Regions from separate parts of the Peribacillus sp. V2I11 genome, predicted to be linked through region 1. Evidence: a T-box and tRNA genes for the amino acid it is inferred to sense, from the RefSeq annotation. Region 1 holds a T-box; the other holds one or more tRNA genes.
What was found. The T-box of region 1 lies ahead of pheS (phenylalanine--tRNA ligase subunit alpha). A T-box ahead of a tRNA ligase gene usually reads a tRNA of that ligase, here a tRNA-Phe.
Positions count from the first base shown of each region.

Region 2: it encodes a tRNA-Phe, which carries the amino acid that the T-box ahead of pheS (phenylalanine--tRNA ligase subunit alpha) is inferred to sense. The anticodon was not compared.

Region 1 is NZ_JAUSYW010000001.1:3,869,660-3,875,366, forward strand. Features, by position in the region: gene QFZ73_RS18925 (YflT domain-containing protein) at 1-579, shown strand, start outside; gene QFZ73_RS18930 (general stress protein) at 929-1,312, shown strand; gene sspI (small acid-soluble spore protein SspI) at 1,329-1,538, opposite strand; gene QFZ73_RS18940 (TrmH family RNA methyltransferase) at 1,661-2,419, shown strand; T-box leader at 2,464-2,705, shown strand; gene pheS (phenylalanine--tRNA ligase subunit alpha) at 2,764-3,804, shown strand; gene pheT (phenylalanine--tRNA ligase subunit beta) at 3,833-5,707, shown strand, end outside.
Region 2 is NZ_JAUSYW010000001.1:1,479,485-1,485,191, reverse strand. Features, by position in the region: rRNA gene QFZ73_RS07225 (23S ribosomal RNA) at 1-2,170, shown strand, start outside; rRNA gene rrf (5S ribosomal RNA) at 2,293-2,408, shown strand; tRNA gene QFZ73_RS07215 (tRNA-Asn) at 2,418-2,492, shown strand; tRNA gene QFZ73_RS07210 (tRNA-Ser) at 2,498-2,589, shown strand; tRNA gene QFZ73_RS07205 (tRNA-Glu) at 2,599-2,673, shown strand; tRNA gene QFZ73_RS07200 (tRNA-Val) at 2,689-2,764, shown strand; tRNA gene QFZ73_RS07195 (tRNA-Met) at 2,843-2,916, shown strand; tRNA gene QFZ73_RS07190 (tRNA-Asp) at 2,922-2,997, shown strand; tRNA gene QFZ73_RS07185 (tRNA-Phe) at 3,010-3,085, shown strand; tRNA gene QFZ73_RS07180 (tRNA-Thr) at 3,093-3,168, shown strand; tRNA gene QFZ73_RS07175 (tRNA-Tyr) at 3,185-3,268, shown strand; tRNA gene QFZ73_RS07170 (tRNA-Trp) at 3,279-3,352, shown strand; tRNA gene QFZ73_RS07165 (tRNA-His) at 3,370-3,445, shown strand; tRNA gene QFZ73_RS07160 (tRNA-Gln) at 3,481-3,555, shown strand; tRNA gene QFZ73_RS07155 (tRNA-Gly) at 3,559-3,633, shown strand; tRNA gene QFZ73_RS07150 (tRNA-Cys) at 3,642-3,715, shown strand; tRNA gene QFZ73_RS07145 (tRNA-Leu) at 3,724-3,804, shown strand; gene QFZ73_RS07140 (hypothetical protein) at 4,224-4,514, opposite strand.

The sequences.
Region 1 (5,707 bases):
AGGAACCGACTAGGCGACTTAGGGCTTGCCGATAGTGAAGCCACCGCTTATATAAATGAAGTGGAGGCTGGAAAATTCCTGATTCTTTTAGATGAATCGGAAACCGTATCAGCACGAGAAAGCGTAACTTCCAATCGCACGCAGGATACGGACGAACTACCAGCAGAGAATCCGCTTAGAACAGGGGTGGTGAACAATCCGGACCCGAACCTTTTTCCTGAAACAACAGCGAATGCCTATCGAACAAGGGAAGTGGAAGCACAACCAGGAAGAAGCGAGGAACTTCACGGAAATTCTGCCAACATCTTTGAAAATGAAGAGCCGGATACGAAGCGAGCTCACGAAAGGGAAATCAGGGGGAACTCCACCGAAAAATATAAGGACCAAAAGCCAGGGGATTATGAAGGGACACTAGCAAGCGACCCTCATGCAGACCCAGTTTCTTCTGATACTGACAAAGCCCTGGATGCTCAAGGATCACTGGATCGGACCGTGAGCACGAATGCTCTAAGTGGTCAGCAAGAGGAAGGCTTGAAAGATGAATACATCAAAAATCGAATTAATACCGACAATCTGTAATACGCAAAATAACAGCCTACACAAGGCTGTTATTTCAGTTTGTAGACAAAAGGGCTTCTATCTAAAAGTTAAAACAAAGTGGATTGGAACGGGTGTGCGAGACTCCCGGACCGCCCGCTGAAAGCGAGTGCCTGTAGAGAAAATCAACGTTCGAACTGTACAAACCCTTAAAAAACTGTAGATGATTTTCATCGAGTTTCTCTACAGTCTGAAACCCTTTAGGCAAAAGGTTCCTTCGTCCATTAGTATGGAAATCTCAATAGACTATTTGCTTGTTTATTGATAAAGCCGCAAGGTATAATGACAAAGGAATTTTATTTTAAGTAGAGTAACAAGGAGGGGGAGAAACATGGAAAAAAACGTATATGGTGTTTTTGACTCTAATCCGGAACTACTTGCTGCAATTCAAGACTTAAAAGCTAAAGGCGTGTCTGGCACCCAAATGACAGTGGCAGCTGATATAAAAAAAGATGTGCAGCTTGGATATGAACATACGGATATACTGATCATCGCCAATCAGGATAAGGAGGACACTCTTTTTTTAAAAATCTTCCACTACTTCACAGATGAAGGATCTGGAGATTTACGCAGCTTTTTCACGAAATACGGCTACTCTTTTGCTGAGACAAAAGCGATGCTTCAAGAAGTGAGCGCAAAAAAATTCATCCTGCTGCTCGATGAAGAAGTCTCCATCGAAGAACTGAAGGCTGGCGTAGCGAAATTAAAAAAATAACAGCCTTTGAAGGCTGTTATTTTTTTAATCCTGCTTCGAGGGCAGTGATCATTTCCTGTTTTTCCTGCTCAGATGAATTTTGCCAGATGACCTCGAACAATACTCCCAATCCAGGAAGCATTTTTTCCTCGCCATTTTGTATGGCATCGACAATCGTGTCTTCCAGCTGATCTTGCGAATTTCCAGATACATTTTGGATGATCGCATTACGTAAGTTCAAATTCATAATCATTCCTCCTCTAACACATAATGATTGACATTAATAGCATTTCACAAACTCGCATGCAATATGTATGTGAATTGCGTTATAATAGGAAAATCAGTGTGAAGTTAAAGGAGCGTTTACCCTTGAAATATATCGAATCCGTAAAAAACCCTCAAGTTAAGCAATGGAAAAAACTTTTGACGAAAAAAGAACGAGATAAAACAGGTAAATATTTAGTCGAGGGTTTTCACCTAGTTGAAGAAGCCTTAAAAGAAGAAATCGTCTTGGAAGTGATCATCAATGAAGAAACTGAAATGCCTGCCCATTTTAAGGTGGAAGGCACAGAACTCATTTATGTGAAAAATGATATTATGAAGGCGATTTGCGATACCGAAGCCCCGCAGGGAATTGCCGCGGTTTGTGAACAGAAATCAACGAGCATGGCGTCCATCAATCCGGATAAACTATTGTTGATCGATGCTGTCCAAGATCCGGGGAATATTGGAACGATGATCAGGACAGCGGATGCAGCTGGAATCGATGCGGTCATTCTTGGCGAAGGGTGTGCTGACTTGTATAATCCCAAAGTGGTCCGTTCGACGCAAGGAAGCCTCTTCCATATGCCTGTCATTAAAGGGAACCTTTCCGAAATCATCGATGAGCTGAAGCAAAGCGGCACACCGGTTTATGGCACGGCATTAGAAGGCGCATCGCCATTTGAAGAAGTGGAAAAGTCTTCCCGATTTGCCCTGCTGGTCGGTAATGAAGGCCAAGGAGTATCGAAGGAATTACTGGGGAAAACGACTAAAAACCTTTATATTCCCATCTACGGAAAAAGCGAATCATTGAATGTGGGGATTGCTGCCGGGATTTTAATGTACCATTTACGAAAATCGATTTGAAACGGCAGAAGAATTATAATATAATAAAACAGAATTTTATAATGAAAACAACGATGACAAAGAGTAGTAGCTTAAGTTAACCATATCCAGGGAAAAAATGCCTTGACTGAAAGCATTTTTATGGCACTGCTTAAGGGAATTCACCTTTCGAGTTGGCATTGGGAAGACAGGATGTCCGAAAAATGTTCCGGTGAAGAGCCGTTATTTTTAATGAAGTGAGTGCATGAGTTTTTTTGTTTGTGCACTAATAAGGGTGGTACCGCGATACATAAACCTCGTCCCTTTAGGGATCGGGGTTTTTTTGTGTTCATTTTTACAAAAGGAAAATAAAGGAGGAAGACATGATGCAGGAACGATTACTAGAACTGCAGGAAGAAGCGTTGCAAAAAGTTGCCGCCGCTTCCGAATTAAAAGAACTGAATGAAGTCCGTGTTGCTTATTTAGGGAAAAAAGGGCCAATCACTGAGGTATTGCGCGGCATGGGTAAATTATCTGCCGAAGAACGCCCAAAAATCGGGGCACTAGCCAATGATGTACGGGAAGCGATTGCAACAAAGATCGAGGAGAAACAAAAAGCACTTGAAACTGCGGCAGTCAATGCAAAGCTAGCAACTGAAACGATTGACGTCACACTTCCAGGACGTCCGGTTAACAAGGGGAACCTTCACCCATTAACACGTGTCGTGGAAGAAATCGAAGACTTATTCATCGGTATGGGTTATACCGTTGCGGAAGGTCCTGAAGTCGAAAGTGACTACTACAACTTCGAGGCACTTAACTTGCCAAAAAGCCATCCGGCACGTGATATGCAGGATTCCTTCTACATCACGGATGAAATCCTGATGCGTACGCACACTTCACCTGTTCAAGCCAGAACGATGGAAAAACATAAAGGTCAAGGTCCTGTTAAAATCATTTGCCCAGGGAAAGTATATCGCCGTGATAACGATGATGCAACACACTCCCATCAATTCCAGCAAATTGAGGGCTTGGTCATCGATGAGAACATCAGCATGAGCGACCTGAAAGGAACGCTTGACGTATTTGCGAAAAAAGTATTCGGGCAAGACCGTGAAATCCGACTTCGTCCAAGTTTCTTCCCATTTACGGAGCCTTCCGTCGAAGTGGATATTTCTTGTAAAATCTGCGGTGGTAAAGGCTGCAGCGTATGTAAACAAACAGGTTGGATTGAAGTGCTTGGCGGCGGGATCGTTCATCCGAACGTCCTTGAAATGGCTGGCTTCGATTCCAAGAAATACTCTGGATTCGCATTTGGAATCGGCGTGGAACGGATTGCCATGTTGAAATACGGTGTGGACGATATCCGTCATTTCTATACGAATGATGTTCGATTCTTAAAACAATTCAACCATCACGAAGCATAAATTTTTATTTTAAAAAGGAGGACCTACCATGTTTGTGTCATATAAATGGTTACAAGATTATGTTGACCTTTCAGGCATCAATGCGACGGAGTTAGCTGACAAAATCACGAAAAGCGGCATTGAGGTTGAAGGGGTAGAAAAGAAAAGTGAAGGGCTAAAAGGAGTCGTCATCGGGCATGTCATTGAACGTGAACAGCATCCAAATGCGGATAAATTAAATAAATGCCAAGTTGATATCGGGGCCGAAAATCCCGTTCAGATCATCTGTGGAGCACCGAATGTCGATAAAGGCCAAAAAGTCGCAGTCGCTACTGTTGGCGCAGTCCTTCCAGGTAATTTCAAAATCAAGAAAGCGAAACTTCGCGGAGAGGAATCGCACGGGATGATTTGCTCGCTTCAAGAATTGGGCTTCGAATCCAAGCTCGTTTCCAAGGATTATGCTACAGGTATCTTCGTCTTCCCAAATGATGTGGAAGTGGGGAAAGATGCTTTGGAGGAACTTGGTTTAAGTGATGAAGTGCTGGAACTTGGGCTGACTCCAAACCGTTCCGACGCATTGAGCATGCTTGGTGTTGCATATGAAGTGGGAGCCATTCTAGGCCGGGAAGTGAAATGGCCGGTTGTCGAGAAAGTAGAGGCAGCTGAAAAAGCATCAGATTATATCAGTGTCAAAGTGGAAGCGAAAGAAGATAACCCGATATACATTGCTAAAATCATCAAGGATGTTAAGGTAGGACCCTCACCGCTTTGGATGCAGACTCGGTTGATGTCTGCAGGTATCCGTCCTCATAATAATGTGGTGGATATCACGAACTACATTTTACTTGAATACGGTCAACCGCTTCATGCCTTTGATTATGACCGCTTTGGTTCAAAGGAAATCGTCATCCGCAGAGCGAAGGATGCTGAAAAAATCGTAACTTTGGATGAAACGGAACGCTCTTTGACAACTGACCATTTAGTGATCACAAATGGCTGCGAGCCTGTTGCGATAGCTGGTGTGATGGGCGGAGCGGATTCAGAAGTGAAAAATGATACGACGAACATCATTATTGAAAGTGCATATTTTGCAGGTGCAGTAGTTCGTAAAGCTTCAAAGGACCATGGATTACGCAGTGAAGCTAGTGCCCGTTTTGAAAAAGGCGTCGACCCGGCCCGTGTTCGTGAAGCTGGAGAACGTGCTGCACAATTGATTGCACAATATGCAGGCGGAACAGTCTTACAAGGAGCAGCAGAAGTTGACGAATTGACAATGGAACCTGCGGTCATTAGCATCACTCTTGAAAAAATCAACACACTTCTTGGAACAAGCATGACCGTATCAGTTGTGGAATCGATCTTCAAACGTCTGCAATTCGGCGTGGAACTTGACAATGAAACGTTCACAATCACAGTCCCGACGCGCCGTGGTGATATTACGATTGAGGCTGATTTAGTCGAAGAGGCTGCACGTTTATTTGGATATGATAACATTCCCGCCACACTGCCGATCGGTTCCGCTACCCCAGGCCAATTGACTGACTATCAAATTAAACGGCGGAAGGCACGCCGTACACTTGAAGGCGCAGGCCTTTATCAAGCGGTGACCTATTCCCTGACAAGCCAGGAAAAAGCGTCCCAATTCGCATTGGAAGCAAGAGAATCCATACGATTGGCAATGCCAATGAGTGAAGAAAGAAGCCAGCTGCGTTTAAGCATCGTGCCTCAATTGCTGGAAGTCGTGAAATATAACAATGCCCGCCAAATTGATTCATTGGCACTGTATGAAATCGGTTCGGTATTCTTTAAGCGTGACGAACAAGAACTGCCTGAAGAAAAAGAACATATTGCTGGAGCAATAACCGGCCTATGGGAGTCACATCTATGGCAAGGTGAAAAGAAACAAGTGGATTTCTTTGTAGCC
Region 2 (5,707 bases), 2.4 Mb from region 1:
ACTGAATGGAGGCCCGAACCCACGCACGTTGAAAAGTGCGGGGATGAGGTGTGGGTAGCGGAGAAATTCCAATCGAACCTGGAGATAGCTGGTTCTCTCCGAAATAGCTTTAGGGCTAGCCTCAAGATGAGAGTATTGGAGGTAGAGCACTGATTGGACTAGGGGCCCCCAACGGGTTACCGAATTCAGTCAAACTCCGAATGCCAAATACTTATTCTTGGGAGTCAGACTGCGAGTGATAAGATCCGTAGTCGAAAGGGAAACAGCCCAGACCACCAGCTAAGGTCCCAAAGTATACGTTAAGTGGAAAAGGATGTGGAGTTGCTTAGACAACCAGGATGTTGGCTTAGAAGCAGCCACCATTTAAAGAGTGCGTAATAGCTCACTGGTCGAGTGACTCCGCGCCGAAAATGTACCGGGGCTAAACGTATCACCGAAGCTGTGGATTGACACCATTAGGTGTCGATGGTAGGAGAGCGTTCTAAGGGCGTTGAAGTCAGACCGGAAGGACTGGTGGAGCGCTTAGAAGTGAGAATGCCGGTATGAGTAGCGAAAGAAGGGTGAGAATCCCTTCCACCGAATGCCTAAGGTTTCCTGAGGAAGGCTCGTCCGCTCAGGGTTAGTCGGGACCTAAGCCGAGGCCGAAAGGCGTAGGCGATGGACAACAGGTTGATATTCCTGTACCACCTATACATCGTTTGAACGATGGGGGGACGCAGAAGGATAGGGTAAGCGCGCTGTTGGATATGCGCGTCCAAGCAGTTAGGCCGGAAACGAGGCAAATCCCGTTTCCATTAAGGCGGAGCTGTGATGGCGAGGGAAATATAGTACCGAAGTTCCTGATTCCACGCTGCCAAGAAAAGCCTCTAGTGAGATGTAAGGTGCCCGTACCGCAAACCGACACAGGTAGGCGAGGAGAGAATCCTAAGGTGTGCGAGAGAACTCTCGTTAAGGAACTCGGCAAAATGACCCCGTAACTTCGGGAGAAGGGGTGCTTTTTAGGGTGAATAGCCCAGAAAAGCCGCAGTGAATAGGCCCAGGCGACTGTTTAGCAAAAACACAGGTCTCTGCGAAGCCGCAAGGCGAAGTATAGGGGCTGACACCTGCCCGGTGCTGGAAGGTTAAGGGGAGAGGTTAGCGCAAGCGAAGCTTTGAACCGAAGCCCCAGTAAACGGCGGCCGTAACTATAACGGTCCTAAGGTAGCGAAATTCCTTGTCGGGTAAGTTCCGACCCGCACGAAAGGTGTAACGATCTGGGCACTGTCTCAACGAGAGACTCGGTGAAATTATAGTACCTGTGAAGATGCAGGTTACCCGCGACAGGACGGAAAGACCCCGTGGAGCTTTACTGCAGCCTGATATTGAATTTTGGTACAGCTTGTACAGGATAGGTAGGAGCCTGAGAAGCCGGAGCGCTAGCTTCGGTGGAGGCGTTGGTGGGATACTACCCTGGCTGTATTGAAATTCTAACCCGCGCCCCTCATCGGGGTGGGAGACAGTGTCAGGTGGGCAGTTTGACTGGGGCGGTCGCCTCCTAAAGAGTAACGGAGGCGCCCAAAGGTTCCCTCAGAATGGTTGGAAATCATTCGTAGAGTGTAAAGGCACAAGGGAGCTTGACTGCGAGACCTACAAGTCGAGCAGGGACGAAAGTCGGGCTTAGTGATCCGGTGGTTCCGCATGGAAGGGCCATCGCTCAACGGATAAAAGCTACCCCGGGGATAACAGGCTTATCTCCCCCAAGAGTCCACATCGACGGGGAGGTTTGGCACCTCGATGTCGGCTCATCGCATCCTGGGGCTGTAGTCGGTCCCAAGGGTTGGGCTGTTCGCCCATTAAAGCGGTACGCGAGCTGGGTTCAGAACGTCGTGAGACAGTTCGGTCCCTATCCGTCGCGGGCGCAGGAAATTTGAGAGGAGCTGTCCTTAGTACGAGAGGACCGGGATGGACGCACCGCTGGTGTACCAGTTGTCTTGCCAAAGGCATAGCTGGGTAGCTACGTGCGGACGGGATAAGTGCTGAAAGCATCTAAGCATGAAGCCCCCCTCAAGATGAGATTTCCCATGGCGCAAGCTAGTAAGATCCCTGAAAGATGATCAGGTTGATAGGTCAGAGGTGGAAGCGTGGCGACATGTGGAGCTGACTGATACTAATAGATCGAGGACTTAACCAACGCTTTTTAAAAAATGAAATACCTTCTTCTTATTATCTAGTTTTGAAGGAATGAAAATTTCTTCTTGCATTTTTTCGAAAAGATGTTACAATAATATATGTCTTGAAAAAATGTTAACAATGTTTGGTGACGATAGCGAAGAGGTCACACCCGTTCCCATTCCGAACACGGCAGTTAAGCTCTTCAGCGCCGATGGTAGTTGGGGGTTTCCCCCTGTGAGAGTAGGACGTCGCCAAGCTTATATTGTTCCGCAGTAGCTCAGTGGTAGAGCATTCGGCTGTTAACCGAACGGTCGTAGGTTCGAGTCCTACCTGCGGAGCCATTATTGGAGAGCTGTCCGAGTGGCCGAAGGAGCACGATTGGAAATCGTGTAGACGGGTAACCCTGTCTCAAGGGTTCAAATCCCTTGCTCTCCGCCATTTATACCTGGCCCGTTGGTCAAGCGGTTAAGACACCGCCCTTTCACGGCGGTAACACGGGTTCGAATCCCGTACGGGTCACCATTTAGTCAACATATTGGAGGATTAGCTCAGCTGGGAGAGCATCTGCCTTACAAGCAGAGGGTCGGCGGTTCGATCCCGTCATCCTCCACCATTTCTTAACGAGATCAAGTTGTTTCTGCTGAAACGCTCAACACGAAAACTTGATGCATAATAGCAACATTATTACCGTCGCGGGGTGGAGCAGTCCGGTAGCTCGTCGGGCTCATAACCCGAAGGTCGCAGGTTCAAATCCTGTCCCCGCAATCTATGGTCCCGTGGTGTAGCGGTTAACATGCCTGCCTGTCACGCAGGAGATCGCGGGTTCGATTCCCGTCGGGACCGCCATTTTTATTGCTTGGCTCAGTAGCTCAGTCGGTAGAGCAAAGGACTGAAAATCCTTGTGTCGGCGGTTCGATTCCGTCCTGAGCCACCATAGTAGTGCCGGTGTAGCTCAACTGGTAGAGCAACTGACTTGTAATCAGTAGGTTGGGGGTTCAAGTCCTCTTGCCGGCACCATGTTTCATCCATATGCGGAGGGGTAGCGAAGTGGCTAAACGCGGCGGACTGTAAATCCGCTCCTTCGGGTTCGGCAGTTCGAATCTGCCCCCCTCCACCATATTTCTTACAGGGGTATAGTTTAAAGGTAGAACAGAGGTCTCCAAAACCTCCAGTGTGGGTTCGAGTCCTACTACCCCTGCCAATTTCAATCCTATAATGGCGATTGTGGCGAAGTGGTTAACGCACCTGATTGTGGTTCAGGCATTCGTGGGTTCGATTCCCATCAGTCGCCCCATTTAATAAAACATGGTATAATGAATACAACGTTAATGGGCTATAGCCAAGCGGTAAGGCAACGGATTTTGATTCCGTCATGCGAAGGTTCGATCCCTTCTAGCCCAGCCATATGCGAAAGTAGTTCAGTGGTAGAATACAACCTTGCCAAGGTTGGGGTCGCGGGTTCGAATCCCGTCTTTCGCTCCAAAAACGTTGGCGGCATAGCCAAGCGGTAAGGCAGAGGTCTGCAAAACCTTTACCACCGGTTCGATTCCGGTTGCCGCCTCCAACATACATGCCGGTGTGGCGGAATTGGCAGACGCGCACGACTCAAAATCGTGTTCCTCTGGAGTGCCGGTTCGACCCCGGCCACCGGTATCATCAATAGCGAAGAATCGCTATTACAAAAAGCTTCACACTTAATTGTGTGAAGCTTTTTTGTGTTTATGACGTATTACAAAATATGTACAAAAAATGTGCGGGGGTATTGTGCAATGATTTTTCATCACTCAAGAATGAAGGAGAATTGAAACCAAGGAGCATACAATCCCGAATCAAACATTATTAAAGGTGTTAGGATATCATTTCACTTTCAATCTACACTATGACATACGTCTATGGAAGATACGAAACGATACATGAAGTTATTGGCCTCTGGGGAGAGGCATAATAAATATTCTCCATTAAAACAATAAGCAATAGTTTAGAGAACGTTCGTTCTTACGGTGGAAATGAAAAACGAATGGGTCAAAGAGCATTAACTCTCCCATTCGTTCCAAAAATAATGATTGCCCATTTCAGATTTCAATATTCATAGCATTTAGTTCTGCTTCCGTATAGCCAGCAGCGGATAGTGCGATTTCAATTTCTTCAGCAGCCTTATAATCAAATAATTTAAATTTAGACATTAAAGCGAAAGCATTTTGATCTTCAATTGCCAAGGCAACAGCTTCCACGTCTTGTAGTAACTTCAGGTCTTCAATGTAGAATTGAGCGGTTCTCATCGCTAAATACTCATTCAGTGTAGTTGAACTGTAGAAAAGTCTTGTTAAAGTGGCGATTGCGTTAGGAACGAAAATCTTATTCATAATTACCCCTCCACTATTCTTAATTTTCTGTCATTTTAATTACTACAAGTATGAGTCACCATATAAATGTTGTCAATCTTTATCTGTTGAGCATTTTTTTCACCAGAGAATGTATGTCTGTACTCAAATTGAGTAAATAGAAAACAGGTGACTTTGCCAAAGGCAAAATATCGCACCAAAGCGCACCAAGTAAGCGAAGGAACGGTTGCTGAGTTTATGAAGCGACCCAAAAGAAACATACAGAAAAGAGTCATGTTGATTCAAGCCCGGTTGCACGCACATACAAAAAAAAGACCCCTGCTTATAAGGCAAGGGCCTTAGGCTCGATCATAACAAGTTGGATAGAAGAGATACTTTTTATATAATGCATTTACCTCTTTATTCCGATGTTCCCCGATTTCATTTCTTAGCTGGCCTTCCATACATTTCATTAATGTTTTTGACTCCACTTACTTTTTTTATTAGAAAAAACCTTTTAATTTATCTGCTAGTTTTTTTTGTCTGTCTAGGAACAAATGCCCGTGCGTATCAATAGTTGTTGTAATACTTGAATGACCAAACCGTTCTTTAATGACAGTGATATCTCCTCCAAACTCAATTAGAGAGCAGGGTGAGAATGTCTGAAATCATGTAATCGTATAGGTTCTAATCCAGCTCGCTTGCAAATGGTAGGAATGCGTTTAGTAAATTGGTTTCTCGTAGGTGTTACTTCCCTAAAATCTTCATGTTGACTATTAATAAATTTTTAAAATTCTTTTGGAGTCCAAAAATTCTTTTTTTCTTTTCTACTCACAACTTAGGTAATGTATCACAAGGATTTTTTTGGATTATTCCTTCATCAATTGCAACATTAGTGGAGTTAGATATTTCTTCTAAAATAGTGTTAATAAATAATATTCTTTATTTTCATAATTTATAGAAAAAGATGAATCGGTACAAACTATAGATAGGTATATAATAAAAATGGGTATTTTTTCAAAAAAAGCAAGGTGCGGGAAGGTAGCTTTAAGTTATCCGAAAAAACGTTGAAGGTTAACTAGTATCTTACTAATTTAAAGGTGTATTCAATTTAAACTGAAATAAAGTAGGAAGAAATCGAATACTTTATATGTTAAATAATCAGTGGAATTCACAAAAATATGAAAGTGGTTAATGGGAATTGGCTTATTATTAAGTATTATTCTAGTTTTTCT